DNA from 2 places in the Halomonas sp. DN3 genome. Region 2 is predicted to be linked to the other one. Evidence: riboswitches for the same ligand, from Rfam matches in the RefSeq annotation. Region 2 holds a riboswitch; the other holds the start of a gene.
What was found. Region 2 has a riboswitch for thiamine pyrophosphate ahead of NKF27_RS06930 (sodium:solute symporter family protein). Riboswitches for the same ligand answer to the same signal wherever they lie in the genome.

Region 1: another riboswitch for thiamine pyrophosphate. It lies ahead of thiC (phosphomethylpyrimidine synthase ThiC); the one in region 2 lies ahead of NKF27_RS06930 (sodium:solute symporter family protein).

The regions. Positions count from the first base shown of each region.
Region 1 is NZ_CP099965.1:1,337,375-1,346,244, forward strand. Features, by position in the region: gene pta (phosphate acetyltransferase) at 1-367, opposite strand, end outside; gene NKF27_RS05895 (acetate/propionate family kinase) at 364-1,578, opposite strand; gene thiC (phosphomethylpyrimidine synthase ThiC) at 1,947-3,899, opposite strand; TPP riboswitch at 3,977-4,111, opposite strand; gene tenA (thiaminase II) at 4,123-4,791, opposite strand; TPP riboswitch at 4,873-5,026, opposite strand; gene mdoH (glucans biosynthesis glucosyltransferase MdoH) at 5,090-6,991, opposite strand; gene NKF27_RS05915 (glucan biosynthesis protein) at 6,991-8,577, opposite strand.
Region 2 is NZ_CP099965.1:1,558,137-1,567,006, reverse strand. Features, by position in the region: rRNA gene NKF27_RS06950 (23S ribosomal RNA) at 1-487, opposite strand, end outside; rRNA gene NKF27_RS06945 (16S ribosomal RNA) at 728-2,265, opposite strand; gene NKF27_RS06940 (diguanylate cyclase) at 3,033-4,742, opposite strand; gene NKF27_RS06935 (hypothetical protein) at 4,914-5,702, shown strand; TPP riboswitch at 5,762-5,864, shown strand; gene NKF27_RS06930 (sodium:solute symporter family protein) at 5,945-7,390, shown strand; gene NKF27_RS06925 (LLM class flavin-dependent oxidoreductase) at 7,506-8,786, opposite strand; gene NKF27_RS06920 (3-oxoacyl-ACP reductase) at 8,795-8,870, opposite strand, start outside.

The DNA.
Region 1 (8,870 bases), 220 kb from region 2:
GTGGTCGAACGCCTTCCACCACGATCAGCGCCGGCGCCTTGCCGGTGGCAGGGCGTGCGACGCGGGCGTGGCGCTCCACGGCAAGTTCCAGTAGACCATCGCGATCGTCACGGCCGAGATACTGCTCCAGTGTCTGGCGCGAGATTGGTCGTGGCGAACCTATGCCCAGGGTGCTGGCCACCAGCGAGCGGGCGCGTTCGTCGTTGCTGCTCGCCTGTTCGCCACCTTCAGACTGGCTGAACGGCTGTAGAAAACCCGCATCCAGCCCCAGCGTATCCAGTGCCCGGAGCAGGCCAAGGCCGGCAGAGGTGAGGGCGACCCCGTCGTCGACGGGGATCAGCAGCAGCGTGCGGGACTGGGTGCTCACAGAACCTCCTCGAGCGTTGGCGAGGACGTCAGGCTCGCGATCAGTGCCCGGGTCTGGCTGGCGATATAGCCTTCTTCGTCGGTGGGGATGACGCGGATCTCCGGCGTCGGGGTGGCGTCTTGAGCGTGGATCTGACCTTCCTCGCCGCGACCAAGGCCCTCGTTGGCGTCACTGTCCAGGCGTACACCGAGGGACTCCAGGTGACCCAGGGTTCGCGCGCGCACCAGGGATGAGTTTTCGCCGATGCCGCCGGTGAAGGCGATGCCGTCGACCCGGGGCAGGGCACAGGCCAGGCCCGCCAGGGACTTGGCCAGGCGGTAGCAGAACACCTCGATGGCCAGGCTCGCGCCGGCGTGACCTTCACTGGCGGCCTGTTCGAGCTCACGCATGTCGTTGGTCAGCTCGGATAGCCCCAGCAGTCCGCTCTTCTGGTTGAGCAATTGATCGACGCCCTCCAGCGACATGCCCAGCTGGCGGGCCAGGTGAAGGTGCAGGCCGGGATCGACGTCGCCGCTGCGGGTGCCCATCACCAGGCCCTCCAGCGGGGTCATGCCCATGCTGGTGTCCAGGCTTCTGCCGGCCCACACCGCGGTGGCGGAGCAGCCATTGCCCAGGTGGGCGATCAGCCAGCCGCCTTCACCACGGGAGCTGACCTCTGCCAGGCGGCCGGTCACGTAGGCATGGCTCGAGCCGTGGAAGCCGTAGCGACGGATGCCGTGTCGGCTGTAGAGCTCCTCGGGGATGGCATAGCGGTAGGCGTGGGGCGGCAGGGTCTGGTGGAAGGCGGTGTCGAACACCGCCACCTGAGGCAGCTCCTCGAACAGCCGACGAGTGGCGACGATACCGTCGAGGTTGGCCGGATTGTGCAGGGGGGCCAGGCTGATGGTCTGGCGAATGGTGCGCACCACGGCGTCGTCGAGCAGGGTGGCGGCGGTGAAGCGCTCACCGCCATGCACTACCCGGTGGCCGATGCCGATGGGCCGGTGGACTTCGAGGTGCTCGAGAATCGTCTTGAGCGCCAGGGCGTGGGTCGCGCGGGGAAGTGAGATCTCACGGGCGCTGCCGTGTTCGTCCGTCAGCTTGAGGCGAGCCTCGTGGCTGCCCAGGCGCTCGGCGATACCGGACAGTCGGGGCGCGTCGGGGGCCTGATCGATCAGCGCGAACTTGATCGAGGAGGAGCCGCAGTTGATCACCAGAATCGGGGCTTTCATGCCATCTCCAGAAAAGACGCCTTGGTGAGGCGAGAATGCGTGGGATGGCGGCGAATCTAGCACCGCCCCGGGGCGCGAATAATTGGCCTGGGGAGGTAGTCGAACGGCTTTGCTGGTGGATCTGACGAAGCCGTGATGAGCGTCAAGTGCATGAATCTTTGGATTAGACTTTTGTCTAACTTTGTGCGGCGGGACTGAGCTTGAGCGTACAAAACGTGCATCCCCGGGCGGTTGAACGCTGCCCGGGAATGCGCAGGGTAGTGGCTTGTCTCAGACCTCCTTGTCGAGACAGTCTGGTTCAGACCTCCCTGTTTAGACCTCCCTGTTCAGACCTCTCTGTTCAGACCTCCTTGTTCAAACCTCCTTGTTCAAACCTCCTTGTACAGCTCCGCGCCCTGCTCGCGGAAGGCCCGGGCGCGCTCCTCCATGCCGGCCATGACGGCGTCGCCGTCACCCTCAAGACCGTTGTCACGGGCGTAGTCGCGGACCTCCTGGCTGATCTTCATGGAGCAGAACTTGGGCCCGCACATGGAGCAGAAGTGGGCCACCTTGGCGGAGTCCTTGGGTAGCGTTTCGTCGTGATAGGCGCGGGCGGTGTCCGGGTCCAGGCCCAGGTTGAACTGGTCCTCCCAGCGAAACTCGAAGCGTGCCTTGGACAGGGCGTTGTCGCGGCGCTGGGCGCCGGGATGCCCCTTGGCCAGGTCGGCGGCATGGGCGGCGATCTTGTAGGTGATGATGCCGGTCTTGACATCGTCCTTGTCGGGCAGGCCCAGGTGCTCCTTGGGGGTGACGTAGCACAGCATGGCGCAGCCGTACCAGCCGATCATCGCCGCTCCGATGCCGGAGGTGATGTGGTCGTAGCCCGGGGCGATATCGGTCACCAGCGGCCCAAGGGTATAGAAGGGCGCCTCGTCGCAGTACTCGAGCTGCTTGTCCATGTTCTCCTTGACCAGGTGCATGGGCACGTGGCCAGGGCCTTCGATCATCACCTGGACGTCGTGCTTCCAGGCGATATGGGTCAGCTCGCCCAGGGTCTTGAGCTCCGCCATCTGGGCCTCGTCGTTGGCGTCGGCCACCGAGCCCGGGCGCAGGCCATCGCCCAGCGAGAAGGCCACGTCGTACTGCTTGCAGATCTCGCAGATGTCCTCGAAGTGGGTGTAGAGGAAGCTTTCCTGGTGATGGTAAAGGCACCACTTGGCCATGATCGAGCCGCCGCGAGAGACGATGCCGGTGACCCGGTTGGCGGTCAGAGGCACGTAACGCAGCAGCACGCCTGCGTGGATGGAGAAGTAGTCCACGCCCTGCTCGGCCTGTTCGATCAGGGTGTCGCGGAACACCTCCCAGGTGAGGTCCTCGGCCACGCCCTTGACCTTCTCCAGCGCCTGATAGAGCGGCACCGTGCCGATCGGTACCGGCGAGTTGCGGATGATCCACTCGCGGGTCTCGTGGATATTCGCTCCGGTGGATAGATCCATGATGGTATCGGCGCCCCAGCGGATGCCCCAGGTCATCTTTTCGACCTCTTGCTCGATGGAGGAGGTCACCGCCGAGTTGCCCAGGTTGCCATTGATCTTCACCAGGAAGTTGCGCCCGATGATCATCGGCTCGGCTTCCGGGTGATTGATGTTGGCGGGGATGATGGCGCGCCCGGCGGCAACTTCCTGGCGCACGAACTCGGGGGTGATCTCCTCTGGCAGACGGGCGCCGAAGCCCTGCCCGGGATGCTGGTGGCCGAGGATGCGCTCGACCTCGTCGCTGCCTCGATAGCCATCGGCCAGGGCCTGGCGACGCTGGTTCTCGCGGATGGCGATGAACTCCATCTCCGGGGTGATGATGCCGCGCCGAGCATAGTGCAGCTGGGTCACATTGCCGGCGCGGCCATCGGCGCCACGACGTGCGCGGCGCGGCGTTCGGGTCAATTCGAAACGCAGGGAGGCGAGTGTCGGGTCGTTGGCGCGCCGGCGACCGTAGTCCGAGGTCGGTCCATCGAGCCATTCGGTGTCGTCGCGCTCCTCGATCCAGGGCCGGCGCAACTCGGCAAGCCCGCGACGCAGGTCGACCTCGACCTGGGGATCGGTGTAGGGGCCGGAGGTGTCGTAGACCAGCAGCGGCGGGTTGGCTTCGTCGGCCCCGGAGGTGCGGGTCGCTGACAGCGAAATCTCGCGAAACGGTACCCGCAGGTCGTCGCGGGAGCCCTGTACATGGACCTTGCGAGAGCCCGGCAGCGGCGCAACCGCGGCCTTGTCGACCTGGGCGGTCTCGGCCAGGAAGTGCGCGCTATGGCGGGGCTTGTTTGCGGAAACGGGTTGATCGAGTGGCATTGGCTTGTCCTTCTCACGGCACTGGGTGCTGTCGTTGTTGTGGGCATGGCGCGAGGAAGGAAGGGGCGTCGTGGCCAGGGCCGTGAGCGCTTGATCCCTACGCTGGTCCTCACCGCGATGCCGTGGCATCGGGGTTACCCCCAGATCAGGTTCAACGGGTCCCATGCGTTGCATGATCTCAGCCGCCTCTTGCGGCCCCCCGTCAAGCGTGCTGCTGATTGTGTCAGTCGCTCAGGTCGAGTCCCATCTGCCAGAAGTCGATCTCGAGTCGTGTTGCGTCGGCGAAGATCCGTGACAGTCGCGTAAAGCGCTCGCCGGATACCTGGGCAAGCTGATCGTCGAGCCAGGCCTGCTCCTGGCGCGCAGCGGCCTGGAAGTCGTCGCTTTCGTACATGGCGATCCAGGCGTCGAAGGGGTTGTCGGCACCGCGCAGGGTGTCCGAGCGGGCGTTGAGGCTTCGTGCGATATCGGCGTAGCCGACCATGCAGGGGGCCAGCGCCACGTGCAGGTCCAGGAGGTCGCCGCGGCTGCCGGCGTCCAGCACGTAGCGGGTGTAGGCCAGGGTGGCGCGGGCTTCGGGCAGCTCACTGAGTTCGGCCTCGCTGATGCCCCAGTCGCGGCAGAAGGCGAGATGCAGGCCAAGTTCCACGTCGAGGATGGTCTTCATGCCGTCGAAGGCGCCGCGCAGCTCGTCGAGGCTGTGGCTCTTGTAGGCCGCCAGGGCGTAGGCCCGGGAGAACTGCAGCAGAAACAGATAGTCCTGCTTGAGGTAGTGACGGAAGCTGGCGTCGGCCAGTTCACCACGGCCAAGGGCGAGCACGAAGTCGTGTTCGATATAGGCGTGCCAGTCATCGCGGCAGGCGTCGACAAGATCGGTAAAGCGGTAGCCCATGTTGCCTCCGGTTGGTGCGGATCCGGAGGGCGGCGGCAAGGGACACGGCGACGAGAAAGGAGGGAGGTGCGCGCGCAGGGGCTGGCACCACCGCCTGATTCCCTACGCCGGTTCAAGGTGTGAAGCCACACCGCACCCGGATCAGGTTCCACGGGATCGGCGCTGGCGGCCGGCGATACATCACGCTGGCCCTGCGCCATCTCAGCCGGATTCACCGGCACCCCGTCAAGCGAGTCTGGATCGAGTCTAGCACGGCTTGCCGGGGTGTCCACCACGGTGAAGCCGGGCGGGATCCGGCTCAGTCGATGGACTTCTCGCCGGAGACATCCGGCGCCGAGTCCGTGCCGTGCTCGCGAAACGACTGCACCGGCATCTCGCGGGGGATTTCCCGTGGCGGCTCGGCCGGGGTCGCCGGGGGCGGTGGTGCCTCGGCGACGCGAAGCTCGCCCACCACCGCCGGGGGGCGGGTCTCGCTCGGGACCAGCAACAGGCCGGCGCGCCTCAGGGCCCGGCCGATGGTCAGGCTGGAGCTCCAGCGGACCAGCGGGGCGGCCATCACCAGGCCGAGCCACACCGGCGTCAGCCAGATGAAGAAGCTCGGGGTGAAGGCCCAGGTCACCAGCGCCCACAAGGCGCCGATCAGTGACCACAGCCAGGTGTGGCGAAAGGCTTCCTTCCAGGGCAGGGCGCGGCCCTCGCGGGACTGTGGATCCCAGGCCACGGTGCGGCCGCTCAGTACCTGAATCACGAAACGACTGTGGAACACCATCATCAAGGGCGCGATGAGCATGGCAAACAGCGTCTCGAGCAGCATGCTGGCGACGAGCCGGGCACGCCCGCCGTAGGCCTGCGGGTTCTGGATCAGTCCCAGCACCAGCCCCAGTACCTTGGGCATCAGCAGCATGCCCAGGGTGCCGATCAGCAGCGGCATGATCAGGTTGGGCGGGGCGATCGGCCAGTCGGGAAACAGCTGGGAGCTCGAGGTGAAGAAGTTGGTCGGCACCAGTGCCCGGATCAGGGCGTCGATGGTGCTGATCACCAGGATCGCCAGCCACACCAGCGATGACAGGTAGGCGAGGGCACCGAAGAAGAAGTGCAGCCGGCTTAGCACGTGCAGTCCGCGTCCGCCGAGCAGGCGCATATGCTGCAGGTTGCCCTGGACCCAGCGGCGGTCGCGCTTGGCGTAGTCGAGGATATGACTCGGCATCTCCTCGAAGCTGCCGCCCAGGTCGGTGCGCATGCGCACCTGCCAGCCGGCGCGGCGCAGCAGGGCCGCCTCGACGAAGTCGTGGCTCAGGATATCGCCTCCCAGCGGCGGCTTGCCGGGCAGCTCCGGCAGGCCACAGGCATCGGTGAAGGCGTCCACTCGAATGATGGCGTTGTGGCCGAAGTAGTTGGCCGCGGTGGCGTGCCAGAAGCTCAGACCGCTGGCCAGCATCGGCGAGTAGAGCGCGGCAGCGAACTGGTTGGCGCGGCCGAACAGGCTGTCCTGGCGCACCGGAATCGGCACCGTCTGCAACAGGCCAAGGCGCGGGTTGGCCATCATCTCGTCGATCAGCTCGATGACGGTCGTGCCGCTCATCAGGCTGTCGGCATCGATCACCAGCATGTAGTCGTAGTGGCTGCCCCAGCGGGTGCAGAAGTCGCCCAGATTGCCGGCCTTGCGCCCGACGTTGCTGTCACGGTGGCGGTAGTGCAGTTGGCAGTGGCCTTCCAGGCGCTTCTGCAGCTCGGCCATAGCGGCCTTTTCCTCGGCCACTACCTCGTCGTCGGTGCTGTCGCTGAGCACGAAGGCTTCCACCTCGATGCCTTCCGGCAGTCCGTCCAGATCCTTGCAGGTGGCCTCGAGTCCGGCGGCGACACGCAGCACGTCCTCGTTGTGGATCGGCATCACCAGGGCGGTGCGGGAGCGGGAGCCTTCGGGTCGCATGGGATAGGAATGGCGCGGCTTCAGGCTCAGCGGGTCACGCCCGGTCAGGTTGAGAACGAAGCCGATCAGCGCGCTCCAGAAGGCCATGGTGATCCAGCCGAAGGTGATCGCGAACAGGCCGATGATCGCCATCTCGAGCGGACTGATGCCCTCCACGTAGAGGATCCGGAACATGGTCCAGACCCCCAGCGCCGTGGTGGCGGCAATGGCCAGGCCGACGCCAAGACGTCGCAGGCGTGGCCAGGGTACCTCGGGAGTATGGGCGTTCATCAGGGGCTCCAGATGCTGTTCCAGGTTTCGCTCAGGCGCTCGCCACGAAGCATGAGGGTCAGGCGGATATCAGCGGGCTGGTCGCCGTCGGGCAGCAGCGTGAAGCTGGCGCGCCAGGTGTCGTCGTCGGGCAGCGGTGTGACCTTGGCCTCGGCGGTCTCGCCACTGGAGGTGGTCAGGGTCATCTCGACCGGCTGGCTGGGGTCCAGTCCCTCGAGCTCACCGCCGCGAAAGTCGATGATGAACTGACGCAGGCGCTCGTCGGGGGGATCACTCTGTCCCGGCACCCCGCCCCAGCCCTGGCGCGAACGCACCACACGTGCCAGCGGTTCGGCCGTGGGGGTGTCGCCGAAGGTCCATGTGCGATAGCGATAGGTACGGGAGTCGCCGGCCATCAGCGGGGTGGCGGGCACCCAGTAGGCGGTGATGTTGTCGTGGGCCTCGCTGTCGGTGGGAATCTCCACCAGCTCCACATGGCCTTCGCCCCACTCGCCCTGGGGTTCGACCCACTGACTGGGGCGACGCTCGTAGCGGGCCTCCATGTCCAGGTAGGCGTTGAAGTGCTGGGGGCGCTGGACCAGGCCATAGCCCTTGGGCGAGGTGTCCTGCAGCCCGGAAATCTGGAGGCTTTCGGGGTTTTCCAGCACGCGCCAGGTCCACTCGCCGGTGCTGGTGGCCATCAGCAGGCCGCTGGAGTCATGCACTCGGATGCGGTAGTCGTCCTCCTGACGGCGATCCATCTCGCCATGCAGGAACATGCTGGTCAGCGGTGCGACGCCGAGCTTCTCGACGTCTTCCCTGGCAAACAGGCGAGCCTCGGTGTCGATCTGGGTGCGCTTGCCCGGGGTGATGTCGAAGCGGTAGGCGCCGGCCAGAGACGGGCTGTCCAGCAGCGCCAGCACCGTCATGTGGGTATCGCCGGGCTGTGGCTTGACCAGCCAGTATTCGCGAAAGGCGGGAAACTCCTCGCCCTGAGGCAGGGCGGTGTCGATGGCCAGGCCTCGGGCCGACAGGCCGTAGCCCTGATCTCGTCCGACCAGGCGGAAGTAGGACGCGCCCAGGAATACCGCAAACTCATCCTTGTAGTCGGCGCGGTTGAGCGGGTAGTGCAGGCGAAAGCCGGCATAGCCGAGCCCACTCAGATCGAGCTCGGCGAGGTCGGCGGCATCGTCGTCGTAGCGAAAGCGCTCAGATTCGAAGGGCAGCGAGCGTACCTCGCCATCCTCCAGCAGGTGGATATCTACCGGCTGGTCATACAGAAAGCCCGGGTGGAAGAGCTCCACCTCGAAGTCGCCGTCATCCTTCCACAGCGCCCGCTCATCGCGGTAGCGAATCTGCCGGTAGCGATCGTAGTCCATCTCGCTGAGGGCTTCGGGCAACTCGGCCGAGGCCTCTTCATAGGGGGACGCGGCCATTTCCTTGGCCCGGTTCGTGACCTGTTCGAACAGCGCGCCGGTCTCGACGGCCATGGCCGGCGTCGCCAGGGCAACGCTGGTGATGACGCCGACGAAGGCGAGCGCCAGGTTGCGCGAGCCAGGTCGCCGGTGTGCAAGGGTGTGTCGTTCTCGAGATATTGCCGTGTCCAAGTGCGCTCTCCTTGCGAGCGGACGAACGCCCGGTGGCTCGGGTTCGCCCGCTGGGGGTGTAGGGGATCCTTCTGCCGTTCACATCGATGGCATGTTCTATGCGACTTTCTATGCCACTTTCTATGCCAGATCGAGCCAGCCTTTAATCTAGCCTATTGGCCGAGACAAAAGTTGCAATAGATGTCATCGGAGTGCATTTGAGGATTTGTGCCAGTTCGGGTTCCGTGTCGCCGAAGGGAGACGGTATTGGGGCGGGCAGGTTACTGAGCGGTAACGTTCAGGTGGCCAAGAGG
Region 2 (8,870 bases):
TCCCCTCTCCGGGGTTCTTTTCGCCTTTCCCTCACGGTACTGGTTCACTATCGGTCAGTCAGGAGTATTTAGCCTTGGAGGATGGTCCCCCCGTCTTCAGTCAAGGTTTCACGTGCCTCGACCTACTCGATTTCACAACACTCAGGTTTCGGTTACGGGGCTATCACCCACTATGGCCAGATTTCCCAATCTGTTCACCTACCAGTTGTGTTGCTTAAGGGCTGGTCCCCGTTCGCTCGCCGCTACTAGGGGAATCTCGGTTGATTTCTTTTCCTCGGGGTACTTAGATGTTTCAGTTCCCCCGGTTCGCCTCTCATGTCTATATATTCAACATGAGATACCCAAGTTACCTTGGGTGGGTTTCCCCATTCAGAGATGTCCGGGTCGCAGGTCGTTTGCCACCTCGCCGAACCTTATCGCAGGCTTCCACGTCTTTCATCGCCTCTGACTGCCTAGGCATCCACCGTATGCGCTTCATCGCTTGACCATATAACCCCAAAGGGTCTGTCAATCGATGATGTCACGACAATTGCCAGATACGCTTGAAACGTATCTTACTTTGTCAGCATGATATACATTGTTAAAGAGCATTAGAGCACAAAACTCTAAGCTGGCGGCTTGTGGCTTGCTAATGAAGCACAAACGTCCAACTTAAAGTTCCGTTAACCGCTCTATCGATCAGGTAATTCATTGTGAGCACTTACCGACAGTCAGATGACGTGTCGTTTAAGGAGGTGATCCAGCCGCAGGTTCCCCTACGGCTACCTTGTTACGACTTCACCCCAGTCATGAACCACACCGTGGTGATCGCCCTCCGAAGTTAGGCTAACCACTTCTGGTGCAGTCCACTCCCATGGTGTGACGGGCGGTGTGTACAAGGCCCGGGAACGTATTCACCGTGACATTCTGATTCACGATTACTAGCGATTCCGACTTCACGGAGTCGAGTTGCAGACTCCGATCCGGACTGAGACCGGCTTTATGGGATTAGCTCCACCTCGCGGATTCGCAACCCATTGTACCGGCCATTGTAGCACGTGTGTAGCCCTACCCGTAAGGGCCATGATGACTTGACGTCGTCCCCACCTTCCTCCGGTTTGTCACCGGCAGTCTCCCTAGAGTTCCCGACCGAATCGCTGGCAAATAGGGACAAGGGTTGCGCTCGTTACGGGACTTAACCCAACATTTCACAACACGAGCTGACGACAGCCATGCAGCACCTGTCTGAGAGCTCCCGAAGGCACCAATCCATCTCTGGAAAGTTCTCTCGATGTCAAGGGTAGGTAAGGTTCTTCGCGTTGCATCGAATTAAACCACATGCTCCACCGCTTGTGCGGGCCCCCGTCAATTCATTTGAGTTTTAACCTTGCGGCCGTACTCCCCAGGCGGTCGACTTATCGCGTTAACTGCGCCACAAAGCTCTCAAGGAGCCCAACGGCTAGTCGACATCGTTTACGGCGTGGACTACCAGGGTATCTAATCCTGTTTGCTACCCACGCTTTCGCACCTCAGCGTCAGTGTCAGTCCAGAAGGCCGCCTTCGCCACTGGTATTCCTCCCGATCTCTACGCATTTCACCGCTACACCGGGAATTCTACCTTCCTCTCCTGCACTCTAGCCTGACAGTTCCGGATGCCGTTCCCAGGTTGAGCCCGGGGCTTTCACAACCGGCTTATCAAGCCGCCTACGCGCGCTTTACGCCCAGTAATTCCGATTAACGCTCGCACCCTCCGTATTACCGCGGCTGCTGGCACGGAGTTAGCCGGTGCTTCTTCTGTGAGTGATGTCCTCCCTCGAGGGTATTAACCTCAAGGCTTTCTTCCTCACTGAAAGTGCTTTACAACCCGAAGGCCTTCTTCACACACGCGGCATGGCTGGATCAGGCTTTCGCCCATTGTCCAATATTCCCCACTGCTGCCTCCCGTAGGAGTTCGGGCCGTGTCTCAGTCCCGATGTGGCTGATCATCCTCTCAGACCAGCTACGGATCGCAGCCTTGGTGAGCCGTTACCTCACCAACTAGCTAATCCGACATAGGCTCATCCGATAGCGCAAGGTCCGAAGATCCCCTGCTTTCCCCCGTAGGGCGTATGCGGTATTAGCCTGGGTTTCCCCAGGTTATCCCCCACTACCGGGCAGATTCCTATGCATTACTCACCCGTCCGCCGCTCGACGCCTCCTAGCAAGCTAGGATCGTTTCCGCTCGACTTGCATGTGTTAGGCCTGCCGCCAGCGTTCAATCTGAGCCATGATCAAACTCTTCAGTTTAAAGTCTGATAGTCCGTTAAGCGGACCAAACTTGGCTCAAGGTTCAAACGTCTCGTTTGACGAGTCGCTTGCCTTGATATTTCAGTGACAGTGTCACTGACTCATCGGCAAGCGCCCACATGAATTACCTGATCAATTTTTAAAGAGCTTGCCCTCGGCCAAACCGGCCGGAAGAGCGTCTCGCTTTGCAGCGCCGCAGCCCCGAATCTTTAACCCGAGCCCTTATCACAGCGCCTTGCGAGGAAGGCGTATTCTACAGAATCGAAGCGTTCCGTCAAGGCTTTCTTTTTTCGCCGTGCAAGCGATGCCTGCAGGACTCAAGAAAGCGAAGCGAGCCTGACGCGCATCCTGCGATGCCGTCTTGGCGACTCCGATCGAGTGGCGAGCATTCTACCGATTTCTCGTTGCCCGTCAAGTGGAGAATTTTTTCAAAGACTTGAAAAAGCCTTTTCAAAACAATCACTTTTACCACCCTCTACCGCCTGTGACGTTTGCTCGTCGCCGGCAGCGGATGCGTACTTTACGGATCGGGGCCGGGCTTGGCAAGCACTTCGTGTAAAAAAATTTCACGCCACCGTCATCTGAATGACATCAGCCACACTGCGAGATTCTTCTCGATTCCGCAGGTGCAGGATTCAGCATGTCGAACAGCGGCTACCAAGCTTCTCTTGCAATCTCTCGAGGCCATCCTCGATCCGCCCGCCGTGGCATTCACTTCAGCACCGCACCGCCTTGCTCAGTAGAGGTCTCTTTTAATGTTTCAGCGACTAGACGCGGGAGGCCTCTTGCGACGACTCTCCGTCCGTCGCGGCGCACACGCGGTTGCGACCACTGCGCTTGGCGCTGTACAGGCGCCGGTCGGCGCGCTCGAACAGCGGTGCAAACCCCTCCCCCTTGCGATACTGGCTGACGCCGATGCTGATGGTGATGCGAATCGTCTGTCCATCCGACAGGCGGATTTCGCCCCCTTCCACCGCACGGCGCACCCGCTCGGCCGCCTTGATCGCCTCGGGCAAGGCGGTGCGCCGCATGACCACCACGAATTCCTCGCCGCCGGTGCGCGCCACCAGATCGCCATCACGCAGGCAGTTGGCTACTGTTTGCGCCAGCCAGGTGAGCACCTGGTCACCGGCCGAATGACCGAAACCATCATTGACCTGCTTGAAGAAGTCGATATCGACCGCGGCCAGCGAGAACACCATCCCGCCACTGTCGCATTCCTCGATCAGGCGGGTGACGTGGCGATCCAGCTGGCTTCGATTGGGGAGTCCGGTCAAGGCATCGGTCATCGCCTGGTCTTCCAGTTGATCACGTTCGAGGCGAATACGCTCGACCTCCATCTCGTTGGAAATGACACGTTCGACGGCCCCGACCAGTAGTCGGACCAACTCGATATCGACCTCGCTGAAGGCGTGCCGCCGCGCCGACGGACTGGAGAAGTTCAGGGTTCCCCAGACCTTGCCCTGGATCCGCAGCGGTGCACCGATATAGGTTTCCAGCTGAAAGTTCTCGTAGCAGGGGTGGCCCTTGACTCGCTCGTCCTGCCTGGCGCGGTGGGTATGGAAGACGTCATCGGCGTCGAGGGACAGCCGACAGTAGGTGTCACCCAGTGCAAAGCTGTCGCCGGAGGCGACTGGCGCATTATCCGAGGCCGCCCAGCGAACCGTGTAACACTCCCCCTCGACCTGACTGACCAGCGCGATATCCAGCCTCAGGTAGCTCAAGGCGTCACGCAGCAGCATGTCGACGATCTCTGATACTCCGATATCGGTGCGATTTACCCCGGTATGGACATCCCGTAACAGCTGGATCATCGAGCGATACTCGGAGACGTCCTGGATGATGGCGTAGAAGCCCATCACCTCATCTTCCACCAGGTCCGGCAGATAGTGGACCTTGAAGTAGATCTGGCGACCGTCCTGGAGCACCAGGGAATCCTCGTAGCTGACCTCCTGCCCCGCCAGCGCCAGATCGAAACGTGGCCGGATCTTGGCGTAGGAGTCTGCATCAAGCACCGAAGACACCGGCTGCCCCATCAGCGCCTCGGCAGGCTGGCCGATGAAGTCGAGGTAGGCACGATTGTTGAAACGGAAGCAGAAGTCGCGGTCGACGTAGGCCACCATCACCGGCAGGTGGTCGGCCATCCGCGCGATGACACCGCGGCTTGCCTTCTGCCGAGCCGACAGTCGCAGCACCAGCCCACCATCGGCCAGGCGACAGCAGCTACCATCGCCCAGTTCCAGCGGCATCGAAGGCTTGGCAGCGTGAGCGACACCCCGGGAGACCCAGGCTTCGGCGACCCTGGCGACCTCGCCAGGCAGCTCTGCCAGCCCCCGCCCGATCCAGACCTCTCCAGGCTCGCCCAGCACGCGCACGGCATCACCGACCACGTCGTGCACCTGCAACTCCGGCGTCAGGCGTACCAGCACCGTTCCGGACGACACCAATGCCTCTTCCACCCAGGCAAAACGCTCCATGAGGACAACTCCTTGCGTAAGCCCTGCCCTGGACCGGCAGCAGGTCAATACCCTGGCGGCTCGCGTGCCGTCTTCTCTAGCCTATGAAAAGATGCTTATAGATGCCGGATTATTTCGCTTGCCCGCTTCCACGTTATGCTGGCGTCGCCGACACCGCCGCGGGAGCTGCCCATGAACCACCAGGACCTTGTCGCCATCGAACACGCCCTGACGCTGGCCAATCGCGGGGATACCAGCTGGCTTTGCACGCGTCTGGACACCCCTGCTCCCGCCTTCCCCCACCTGAGCGTCACCAGCGATGCCGATGGCCCCGGGTACGCCGGACAGCCCATCTTGCTGTCCCAGGCGCGGGACGGCGGCGCCTGCCTGGTCAATATCGACAACAACGCTAACGATGGCACCCCCTGCCTGGTCGAGCGCCTGTCACCGAGCAGCGAGACCCTGGTGCACCTGGAGGTCATCCATGCAACGCTCGCCGGCCAGCCATCGCTGATTCGCCGCGTCAGCCTGGGCAGCACGTCCATGAACCTGCAGCGACCCACGCCAACCAGTCCGCTGGTCCAGATCGGCGACGACGTCGTCGAGGTGCTGATCCAGCCGGCCTTGCGTCTGGTGCTGACCGGCCACGCCCCGGTCAATGCCGACTTGGCGCGCCAGGGACAACGGCTCGGCTTCGAGGTCATCCTGTGCGCCCCAGACCACCCCGACACGCATCACTCGACAGCGCCCCTGCCGGCAGGCGTCGAGTTCCAGCGCGCTCCCGCGGCCCCCTTCCTGCGCGGCGGCGGCGGGCACCGACGCACCCTGGTGATGGACGCCACCGACGCCTCGACCATTGTGCGAGCGAGCCGCGAGGCCTGCTGTCATGGCTATCTGGCGATGGCTGACATCGATCCAAGCCGAGCGGCAAACTGGCTTTACGATGGCTGGCACAGCCTGCGCACCTCGCCCACCGTCTGACGCCCCGTCGCTGCGGCCAAAGCGCCAATTGACAGCCATCGGAGGCGGTCCTACGCTGTGCGCATTCCTGGGGGAGCCTGACGGCTGAGATTCCGCATCACGCGGTAACCCTTTGAACCTGATCCGGGTCATGCCGGCGAAGGGAAGGATGGTTGCGTTATCTCCTCTTTCTTCCTGTCCGCCGCTCGTCCCCCCTGTCCACCGGTCCCTGCGGACAACGACAAGAAAGAGGTCTTCTTTCGATGATGCTCGATCCCACCTGGACGGCGCTGTGGCTTCTGCTGTGCGCCGCCATCTTTGCCATCCCCGGCCTGATCTATGCCCGACGTCGTCAGGGCGGCCTGGATGACTACATCTCGGCTCGCAACAGCCAGAACACCCGCGCCACGGTGTTGACCCTGGTGGCCACCACCCTGGGCACCTGGATCCTGTTCGGCCCCGCCCAGGCGGCCACCTGGGGCGGCATCGGCGCGGTACTGGGCTATGCGCTGGGTTCCATGGTCCCGCGCCTGGTGATGATCCCGCTGGGACGACGCATGCGTGAGCTGATCCCCGAAGGCCACGGCCTCACCGAGTTCGTGATCCATCGCTACGGGCGCACCATGTACGCCTTCACCCTGACGATCATGCTGTTCTATCTGTTCATCTCGCTGGCGGCAGGCCTCACCGCGATCGCCCATATGGTCACCCTGCTGGCGCCGATCCCACTGTGGCTGACCGCCTGCGTGGTGATGATCGCGACCCTGCTCTACACCTTCTACGGCGGCCTGCGCACCACCATCTTCACCGACAAGGTACAGATGCTGGTGATCCTGCCGTTGCTGGCGCTGCTGCTGGTGTTCGGCTGGCAGGCCGCCGGCGGCGTCGCGCCGACGCTCGAGGGCCTGCAGGAACGTGCGCCCCAGTTGCTGGATGTCACCGATGCCGGTGGCCTGCGTGCCGGTCTGACGTTCTTTATCGCGGTGATGCTGACCGGCCTGTTCTACCAGGGCACCTGGCAGCGCATCTACGCCGCCCGGGACAGCAAGGTGCTGCGGCGGGGCTTCTGGATCGCAGGGCTGTTCAACTTTCCGGTGATCGTGCTGATGGGCCTGTTCGGCCTGGCCTTCGTCGGCCTCGGGCTCGAGGGAGACGGTTCGGTGGCGCTGTTCAGCGTGCTGCTGTCCGAGGTGCCGCTGTGGTTCGCCCTGGCCTTGATTCCGCTGGGTCTGGCCCTGGTGATGAGCAGCGCCGACACTACCGTCAACGCCACCTCCAGCATCATCGCCGTCGACATGCACCGGCTGCTGCCCCAGGCCAGCGAAGCCACCCTGATGCGCCTGGCACGCTGGCTGATCGTCGCCGCAGCGGTGCCGGTGACCTGGGTGGCGGCCCAGGGCTACAGCGTGCTCTATCTGTTCCTGCTGGCGGACCTGCTGTGCTCGGCGGCGGCCTTCCCAGTGTTTTTCGGTCTGTTCAATCGCCGCTACGACGGGCGCAACGCGGTCCTCAGCACCGCTGCGGGCCTGGTCGCCGGGCTGGCGATGTTCCCGTCCCCCAGCGGCGGTACCGCCACCCTGCTGGAATCCTTCCTGCTGGCGGCCTTCGTGCCGGTGCTGGTCTCGCTGGTGCTGATGAAGCTGCTGCCATCCCGCCAGGACTATGACTTCACCCGCATGGGCAGTCTGGTGCGGCGTTTCCAGAGCTGACACCGCCACGCTGACAGCCTGGCAAGGCGTGATAAAAAACAGCGGGACGTGCTGACGCGTCCCGCTGTTGTCGTTTCAAGGCCTGGCGATCAGGGGCCCTGGCAGTTCCGGCTCATCAGCGACCAGGCCGCGCCAGCCCCAGGTGGTCGCGCAGGGTGCGGCCCTGGTACTCGCGTCGAAGCAGCCCGCGGCGCTGCAGTTCGGGCACGACCTGTTCGACCACGTCCTCGATGCTGTCCGGCAGCGATGGCGGCATCAGGTTGAAGCCGTCCGCCCCGCCCTGCTCGACCCAGCGCTGCATCTCGTCGGCGATACGCTCCGGGGTGCCGACCATGGTGCAGTGGCCGCCACCGGCGGCGAGCCGTCCCAGCAACTGGCGCAGCGTCGGTCGTTCGCTCTCGATGATCCGCAGAATCGTGGCGTAGCGCCCCTTGGGCCCGCTGAAGGCCTCCAGTGGCGGCAACTCGGGCACCGGGGCATCCAATTCCCAGTCGCCCACGTCCTGACCGATGAACTGACTCAACTGGCGCCGGGAGCTGTCCACCGGCAACAGTTCGTCGAGCTCCCTCTGCTTGCGTCTGGCCTCCTCTTCGGTGGAGCCGACGTAGGTGACGAGCCCCGGCATGATCGCGACCTTCGGTCTGCCCGCGGCCTTCACCCGAGCCTGAAGATCGCTGTAGTAGGCCTGGGCGGAGGGCAGATCGTAGGCCACCGCGTAGATGGCCTCGGCGTAGCGCGCGGCCAGGTCACGGCCCTGATCCGAGGCGCCGGCCTGAAACAGCACCGGGTGGCCCTGGGGCGGACGCGGCACCGTCAGCGGGCCATCCACCAGAAAGTGCTCGCCGTGATGGTGAACGGGTCTGACCCGGCTGGCGTCGACGTAATCGCCCTGGCGATCCCTCACCAGGGCGTCGTCACTCCAGGAGTCCCACAGCGCCAGCATGGTATTGGCGAATTCCTCCGCCCGGGCATAGCGCTCGGCGTGGCTCGGCATGGCCTCGAGCCCATGGTTGCGCGCCTCGCTGTCGAACATCGAGGTCACCAGGTTCCAGCCCAGGCGTCCGCCGGAGATATGGTCCAGCGAGGCCAGCATGCGCGCAGCGTGAAACGGCGTATAGAAGGTGCTGGAGACGGTCGAGATAAGCCCGATGTGTTCGGTGGCCCGCGCCATGGCCGCCAGCATGGTCAGCGGTTCCAGGGTCCACAGCGGACCGTCGGCGACGTTGCCCGCGGCGTGACCATCGGCGAAGAACACCGCATCGAAGCGGCCCCGCTCGGCGAGCCGCGCCAGCTCCTCGTAGTAGCGGATATCGGCCAGGCGCTCGACGCTGGAACGGGGATGACGCCAGGCCGCCTTGTGGTGGCCGCAGCCCATGATGAACAGATTAAGGTGCATGCTGGCCATCAGTCCTTCACCAGTCCGCCGTCGACCACCAGGTTCTGGCCGGTGACCGCTCGCGACCAGGGCGAGGCGAACAGC